2 regions of the Aliivibrio friggae genome follow, and region 2 is predicted to be linked to the other one. Evidence: predicted binding sites of a transcription regulator. Region 2 holds the regulator's gene; the other holds the start of a gene.
What was found. The regulator PurR, encoded in region 2, represses purine synthesis genes. The targets are predictions, from matches to a motif close to TNANGNAAACGTTTNCNTNA.

Region 1 (4,430 bases), 1.1 Mb from region 2:
ACGCTTACAAGAAGATGATTCTTATACGCACGTAGAGCAAAGTACATCAACGTCAATGCGTGTATATACGCAACAAGAAATTGATGGGATCGATACAGATTGTCGTGGTTTTTTACTTTTCTTAGAGCAAATTAAAGTACTGACGAGTGAAACTCGAGAAATGGTTATCGAGCAAGTGATGGCCTTAGAAACGGAAGAATTATCATTAGATGACCTGAAATGGGTTGTGCTGATGGTGTTATTTAACGTTCCTGGTCAAGAGAGCGCTTATACGCAGATGGAAGAATTACTTTATACTGCAGATGTTGGTATAACGCATTAAGGTTTCATTGAATGTCTGGAAAGATTGATAAACAATTATTTAAAGCTCATGAGCACGCTTTAGAACATGAAAACTGTCCTCAATGCAGTGGTGAATTGACGATTCGCTATGGTAAAAGAGGTCCGTTTTTAGGCTGTCAAAATTATCCTGCATGCGATTATATTCGACCATTAAAAAGTAATGATGGGCACATTGTTAAAGAATTAGGGATCCCTTGCCCTGAGTGTGAAAATGAATTAGTACTAAGGCAAGGCCGTTATGGAATGTTTATTGGTTGTTCTTCTTATCCTGAATGTTCGCATATTGAATCTTTAGAACAAAAAAAAGAAGACGAATCGAAAGAACTAATTGAGTGCCCTAGCTGTAAAAAAGGTTTATTACATGAGAAAAAATCACGTTTTGGAAAGGTTTTTTATGCGTGTGATGGCTACCCTATTTGCCGGTTTGCTGTTAATCAAGAACCAGTAAAAGGGAGCTGCCAGAAATGCAATTTTTCTTTATTACTAAAAAAAGAAATGGCTTCAGGCACCAAGATTGTTTGTGCGGATAAAAAATGTGGCGCAACGCAAGAGAATAAAGAGTAACTCGAACTCGATTCATTAAAATAGAGTGAGTTACTCTTTAAGTTTACAACTCTTACGAAAGAACTCGAAAAACCTCACTATCTAATATGCTAGATAGTTTGATTAGCTCTTTTTGTAACTCCTCAGGAGATGAGGCACACACATTAATGTGACCCATTTTTCTACCTGCTCTTTTTTCTTTTCCGTACCAATGAATATGGCAGTTAGGCATGGTTAATAGCTCAGAAGGCAAAGTATCTTCACCTAAGATATTAATCATTGCCGTAGAGCGTAATAATGTAGAGCCTATCAATGGAAGATTACAAACCGCACGAATATGCATTTCGAATTGACATACATCTGTACCTTGTTGCGTCCAGTGACCTGAATTATGAACGCGTGGAGCAATTTCATTAACCAGCAACTTACCTTCAACGTCGAAAAACTCAATAGCCAACACACCGATATAATCTAACTCATCAGCAATTGCTGAAAACATGCGATCAGCTTGTTCTTGTAACTCACTTGTGCCTTCTAATGCAGTAGAGAGTGCAAGTACGCCATCAACATGAACGTTTTCAGTAAGAGGATAAGTTACAAGTTCCCCATTTTTATTGCGTGCGCCAATGAGAGACACTTCACGATTAAAAGGAATAAATTGTTCGGCAACCATGGCTTGATTTGGTGTGCTCTGGATTAATTCATTCATTTCTTCCCAAATTTGTTCTATTTGAGATTTATCTTTTAAGCGCCATTGCCCTTTGCCATCGTAACCACCGAGTGCACTTTTTAATACCATTGGGATCCCAACAGTATCGATTGCATCTAGGAAATCTTGTTTTGAATTTATGATGTGGTATTTCGCATTGCTTACTTCAGCATTATCTAACAGAGACTTCTCTAATCGGCGATCTCCCCCTGCTTTAATTGCATTAGGGTTTGGTTGGAACTTACCACTTTGACTGCATGTATTTAAAATATCATGTGGGATGTGTTCGAATTCAGCAGTAATGACATCAACGTCGTTAATCGCTTGTTCTAATGATAAATCAATTACCTGCTGAGTTAGAGGGTGAACAATTTGTTTGTTATTCACATCATAAGCAATAAGATCAATATTTAATGGGGCGCTAGCCAGTGACATCATTCGAGCTAGTTGTCCTGAGCCTAAAACAAGAACGTTCATGATTAATCCTCTGATGGATCTGGATTTTCTAATACCATTTCAGTCTGTTCTTTACGGAACGCTTCTACTGCTGCCATGACATCTTCATTGTATGTACCAAGAATTTGAGCAGCAAGAATACCTGCATTTGCAGCGCCCGCTTCACCAATAGCAAGCGTACCAACAGCAATACCTTTTGGCATTTGTACAATTGAAAGAAGTGAATCCATACCTTTTAAAGCACGAGATTGTACTGGAACACCAAGAACAGGAATGCTTGTAAATGCGGCAGCCATTCCAGGTAGATGAGCCGCACCGCCTGCACCTGCAATAATTACTTTAATACCACGATCTTTTGCTTGTGTAGCATAGTCAGCAAGCAGTTGTGGAGTTCTGTGAGCCGAAACCACTTTTGTTTCATAAGGAACATTAAAGCGCTCAAGCATCTCTGCGGCTAGTTTCATTGTAGGCCAGTCTGATTTTGAACCCATGATAATACCGACTTTCATTGTGAACTCCTTGGATAAAGATATTGGCAATATAGAAAAAGTTGCAGGCATTATACGGTTATTTTTTGTTAAGGAAAACGTTTGCGTCGGTAAAAATATAAGTTATTCACGATTGTTGACAATTCAAAAAAGGAAAGCAGTTGTGTGATTTGAGTAGATCAATAGAATAGAAGCTATATAGATAGAAGAGTGGTGTAAATGTGAAGAATCTAAATCAAGTCGTAGAAGCTCTAAAACGTGGTGATGTGATTGCTTATCCTACCGAAGGGGTTTTTGGGGTCGGTTGTGATCCAGATAATGAGCAAGCTCTTTTAAAGTTATTAGAGGTAAAAAAGAGACCACAAGAAAAAGGGTTGATTTTAATTGCAGGATCTATGGAGCAACTTGAGCCATATATCGAGCTAGGTGATCTTAGTTTAGAGCAAGTGAATGCAATTAAAGAATCATGGCCGGGACCGGTTACTTGGATTGTCCCTGTTAGCTCTAAAACTTTGCCTCTAGTGACGGGACAATTTAATAGCATCGCTGTGCGAGTAACAAATCATCCGCAAGTGAAAGCGATTTGCTCTGCTTTTGGAAAACCGATCACATCAACCAGTGCAAATTTATCCGGACTTGAGCCTTGTCGCAGCGTTGATGAAGTGGAATATCAATTAGGTGATAGCGGAGTTGTTATTTTTCAAGGTGAGGTTGGTAATAGAACTCAACCAACAGAAATTCGAGATGCTAGAACAGGTAATACCTTACGCCAAGGCTAATGCATCAACTCTTTCTTTGAGGTAAGGTGAGATTAATTTTTACTTTCGTCATTATTTTTAGAGGGAATTGCAACATGGATAAGTATGCGGTTTTTGGTAACCCGATAAAGCAGAGTAAATCTCCATTTATTCATACCTTATTTGCTCGTCAAACAATGCAAAATTTAGAATATGAAGCGATTGAAGCACCAGTTGATAACTTTATTGAGACAGTAACTGCTTTTTTCAGCCACCAAGGGAAAGGATGCAATGTCACTGTGCCTTTTAAAGAAGAGGCATTTCGTTTTGCAGATCAGCTTACAGAAAGAGCAAAATTGGCAGGCGCTGTTAATACGCTAAAAAAACTGGATGATGGAATTATTCTGGGAGATAACACCGATGGCGAAGGGTTAGTTCAAGACTTACTGCAATACCAAGTATTACTTAAAGATAAGCGAATTTTACTTTTAGGTGCTGGTGGAGCGGCTCGAGGTGTCATTCATCCTTTATTAAAGCAAAACCCTGCATCTATTACTATCGTTAACCGTACTTATGAAAAAGCTCAAGAGCTTGTTGAATTATTCTCTCCATATGGTGAGATAGAAGCGATGATGATGAGTGAGGTTAATCGCTCATTTGATATCGTTATTAATTCGACATCAGCGAGCCTTACTGGTCAGCTTCCTCTAATCAGTTCAAGTATCTTTTCTAATAATACGATTAGTTATGACATGATGTATGGTTCAGGGAAAACGGTCTTTAGTCAGTGGGCATTGGACAATAATGCTTATCAGGCTTATGACGGTTTAGGTATGTTAGTTGGCCAAGCTGCGGAGAGCTTTACTGTTTGGAGAGGATTGCGCCCTGGAAGTAAGCAAATCTTACGAGAATTAAGAAAGAACTTAGAAGGTATGTAATGAATCAATCTATTATTTTCTCTGATGACTTATTGGTAGAGAAAGAAAAGCAACAAGTGGTTTTTTCTGCTCAGCAAATGGGAAGTCTAATTAAGTGCTCGGTATCCTTCTTGTGGTTAACGGAAGAAAGTGGAGAGACAGTAAGTACAAGTCAGCAAGCAGAAGAGGCATTTCTTCAATTGCGTTTTGATATAGAAGATAAAGCAGAAGCATTGAT
Region 2 (4,430 bases):
TTTCAAACTCTAATACTGGTTGCTCAAATTGGCCATTTTTAACTGCTTTCAGTAATTTCACTTCAGCTGCCATGTTTTTTAAATGATCAAGTTGAAAACGTGTTTTAGCAACAACATCAACAATTAATGCTTTATCACGATTGTTTGCTTGTACTGCTTTTTTAGCTTTATCTAATTCCGCTTTAGCTTGGCCATAGCTAATTGGTGCAATGGCCTTAAATCCCTTACGAGATAAGTCAGAAAACTCTTTTTCCAGTGGCTCAACATGAATTTTTAATGTTGTTTTAATCTCTGTAACTTTTGCATTGGTTAGAAATGATGCTTGCTTAGTTTGAGCTTCAGCAATATCGTTTTCAACCACAGTTACAAAGAGTGCTTTATACTGAGTGTTTAGGCTTGAAAACTCTTGTGAGTAATACTTTTTAGCATCAATCTCAATCAAATATGCCATCTGTGCAATAGCATCAGACAATACGACATCTGCCGTTGCTTTATAACGTTTAAGTTTCGAAAGTTCACTATCGGCAACTGCAACTAAAGACATGTACTTTGCAGCATAAGAACCCGAAGAGAACATTGAGTACTCTTCATTAATTAGCCCTGGCTCTTTTTCAATTTCTAAAAAGATCTCTTTTGCTTCAGCCCACTCTTCCATCATTGTCGCGTATGCGGCTTCTGAATAAATTGAAAAAGAGTCTACAGAATCAAAAGTTGTTTTATCTAATGAATATTGTTTCTGAAGCGCATCAAATGTTGATACTGATTGTACTTTGTCATTTTGCTCAGTTACAGCCACTGCTGACTCACCACCAGTACTCTGACAGCCAACCACACCGACTAACGCAGAGGCAATCATTGCCATTTTAAAAAATTGTTTCATCACTAACCCATAATAATTATTTTTGAATAGACATCACATAACATAGTAGTACAAACAAAAATTAAAGACAGCTTTTCTTATGTATGAGGCGAAATCAGTATTGACATTGATATAACAACAAAAAAAGCCACTCAATTTTGAGTGGCTTTCTGTATTATCTATCGCAGTTTATGAAAATTAATCTCCTGCGAACATATAACCTTCACCGTGTACAGTGACAAAAATTTGAGGATTTTTTGGATCCACTTCCATTTTTGCTCGCATTCTACGGATCAGTACATCAATCGTTCTATCATTTGGGGCATCTACGCGATGACTGATCATATTCAAAATACGTTCACGTGATAGAACCGTATTTGGGTATGAAGACAGAGCAACCAATAATTCATATTCTGCTTTCGTGAGTTTTACTGGCTCGCCATTATTTGACAAAGCACGACGTTGGATATCAAAAGTCCACTCACCAAAGCGAACAATACTCGACTCATCCACTTCAACAGGTTCATTGACTAACGACATACGCCAAAATAAATTTTTCACTCGTACTAATAGCTCACGTAATTCAACAGGCTTAGTAACATAATCATCAGCCCCCATTTCTAGACCAACAATGCGGTCAATACTATCTGTTCGTCCTGTAACAAGAATAATACCAATATTCGACTGACTGCGTAATTCACGCGCCAACAATAAACCATCCTCTCCTGGTAGGTTTATATCAAGCATAATTAAATCAACTTTTTGTTCAGCCAAAATAGTTCGCATTTCTGCCCCTGTTTCAGCCTCGCTCACTTGATATCCCTCGGCTTCAAAATAGCCTACAAGTTTAGAGCGAGTTACCACTTCGTCTTCAACAACTAAAATGTGATAGCTCATAATCTTCTCTTTTTTATGGTTATTAGGATGGTTCTTATCTTATTCTATTCATATTTTGTAATAATGCCAATTCTCAATTGATATTTCTGTATTTTAATTGATTCAAGACAATTCTTAATAAAAATCGAACATTAATCTTTACTCATATATTTATACACCCTGTTAATGAGAGGTGCTATTCCTTTTCATACTTATCCAGTACAATTCTTAAATAAACTTTTTGGAGTAAAAGATAAATGAACGAATTAACAGCATTTAATGAACAACGCGCTGAAATTTACTGGTGGCTTTCAAGCTTATTAGCTAATGAACTAACAACTGAGCAGCTTGAGCAGTACAACAGTTTTGAAGTACGTACTTTTTTAGCAAGCTTGGCTGAAACTCCAACGTTAGCGACATCGATGAATGCTTTAATTGAAAAACTAAATCAATTACAAAGCCGCGAAGACGTGCAACTTGAGCTATCTGCTGATTTCTGTCAAGCCTTTCTAGGCTCGGATAAAAACAGTGCTCTGCCTTACGCGTCGATATATTTAGACAAGGCAGGCATCCTAAATGGCAAGCCAGCTCAAGATATGCGAGATCTACTTTCAAAATATGACATTGCACAAAAGTCTGAGTTTAACGAACCTGCTGACCATATTGCTATTGAATTAGATTTTCTTGGTAACTTAATTGCCATGACAAATCAGCAATCATCTGAAGAAGATTTTGAAACTTACATGAATGCTCAACTAACGTTTATCAACGAACAATTACTTTCATGGGTTCCAAGATTTAGTCAAATATGTAAAGAAAGAGATGAGTTTGGTTTTTATGCTTCTGTTACCGACTTTTTAGTTGCGTTCTTACGATTAGATGCGACTTTCCTTACCGGTGAGTAATATAAATGCTAAAATTGATGCAATAAACTAACAAGTCCGTGATGTAAATCAGATTACAACCAAAATTTATTAAATCAATAATTGTTTGCACTATGCTTTACCTATAAAATGTGAACGCAAACGATAAAATTTGAAAACTAAATGAAAACCGCATTTTTGGCGGTTTTTTTTATTTATACCTTTTTATTTATACCTAGACTTAGGGCCTATTTATCTTCCATCAGTTCTTTACAGATCAAAACTCATTTTTGTTGGAAGATAAATAGCCCCTTAATAATCATTTAAGGCTTTTATATGGCTACTATTAAAGACGTTGCAAAACTTGCTTCGGTTTCAACCACCACGGTATCGCACGTAATTAACAAGACACGCTTTGTCGCAGAAGCAACTCAAAAGCGTGTATGGGAAGCAGTTGAAGAACTTAACTATGCACCAAGTGCTGTTGCTCGTAGTTTAAAGTGCAATACGACACGTACTATTGGTATGCTAGTAACTCAATCATTTAACCCATTTTTTGCTGAAGTAATGCATGGGGTTGAAAACTACTGCTACAAACAAGGTTACACACTATTTATGTGTAATACCGAGGGCGATTTAGATAAACAAAAACATTACCTTCGTATGCTTTCTGAAAAACGAGTAGATGGCTTATTGGTTATGTGTTCAGATCTTAATGAACAATTATTAGCACTACTTGAAAAGAATACCGAGTTACCAATGGTAATTATGGACTGGGGCCCTGATAGTCCACACACAGATAAAATCATTGATAACTCTGAAAAAGGTGGCTATTTAGCAACAAAACATTTGATCGAAAATGGCCATACTCAAATTGCTTGTATTACAGGTCAAGCTGAAAAAACCACATGTAAAGAACGTGTTCATGGTTTTCAACGCGCTCATGAAGAAGCTAACTTGCCATTTAAATCAGAATGGATATTAGAAGGTGACTTTGAATGCGCTTCTGCATCAAAAGCGATTGATAAGCTATTAGCCATGCAAGAGCGTCCAACTGCTTTATTTTGTTTTAACGATATAATGGCTCTGGCTGCAATCAGTCGAATTAAGCAATCTGGTTTGCGAGTGCCTGAAGATATTTCTGTTATTGGCTACGATAATATAGAACTTTCAGCTTACTTCTCACCACCGCTAACGACGATCCACCAACCTAAACGTCGTGTAGGAAAAACTGCGGTAGAGATATTATTAGAGCGAATTAAGGATAAACATCACGAACGTCGTGTTTTTGAAATGCAGCCAGAGGTTGTTTCTCGCAGTAGTGTTCTTAATCGTTTAAAATAATAATTACAATTCTTTTTATATCAAAAACTTATTTATTTCTCTTTTTTATTTAAAACTTGAACAGAGATAACAAAAAAACAACGCCATTATGTGAACCAAGATCACATAATGGCGTTTTTTGCTATAACACACCTTATTGATTGCTATATCATCAATAGTGTCACGAACATGGCAAACTATGCGAAAGTATAGGACGCAAAGCTTCCGGCCTACGTATTATATATAAGGTAGCGGGGTTGCCGACGGCGAGTATTCTGTCAATCGTTGTTAATTTTTACGTTAAAATAACAATGATTTCTTTTAAGCTTGCTACTATTTCCTCGGGCTCAGTTGTTTAGTGACATAGACTTACTAACCGAGAATTATTGCAATGGATAAACCAATACTAAAAGAATCACTTCGTTTACTTTCCTCTCTTGGGAAGATCTCTTCGCGTTCAATGTTTGGTGGCTTTGGTGTCTTTATAGATGACACTATGTTTGCCCTTG

Region 1: purE (5-(carboxyamino)imidazole ribonucleotide mutase) is a predicted target of PurR. The motif match lies at 2,629-2,648, and genes of this name have one in related genera.

Annotation. Positions count from the first base shown of each region.
Region 1 is NZ_CM170648.1:2,903,730-2,908,159, reverse strand. It holds gene AC2INI_RS13505 (DUF494 family protein) at 1-322, shown strand, start outside; gene AC2INI_RS13500 (DNA topoisomerase family protein) at 334-906, shown strand; gene AC2INI_RS13495 (5-(carboxyamino)imidazole ribonucleotide synthase) at 959-2,071, opposite strand; gene purE (5-(carboxyamino)imidazole ribonucleotide mutase) at 2,074-2,559, opposite strand; gene tsaC (L-threonylcarbamoyladenylate synthase type 1 TsaC) at 2,760-3,317, shown strand; gene aroE (shikimate dehydrogenase) at 3,392-4,213, shown strand; gene AC2INI_RS13475 (DUF1488 family protein) at 4,213-4,430, shown strand, end outside.
Region 2 is NZ_CM170648.1:1,820,440-1,824,869, forward strand. It holds gene AC2INI_RS08450 (hypothetical protein) at 1-880, opposite strand, end outside; gene torR (two-component system response regulator TorR) at 1,058-1,756, opposite strand; gene torD (molecular chaperone TorD) at 1,993-2,640, shown strand; gene purR (HTH-type transcriptional repressor PurR) at 2,935-3,942, shown strand; cyclic di-GMP riboswitch class I at 4,103-4,186, shown strand; gene AC2INI_RS08470 (TfoX/Sxy family DNA transformation protein) at 4,313-4,430, shown strand, end outside.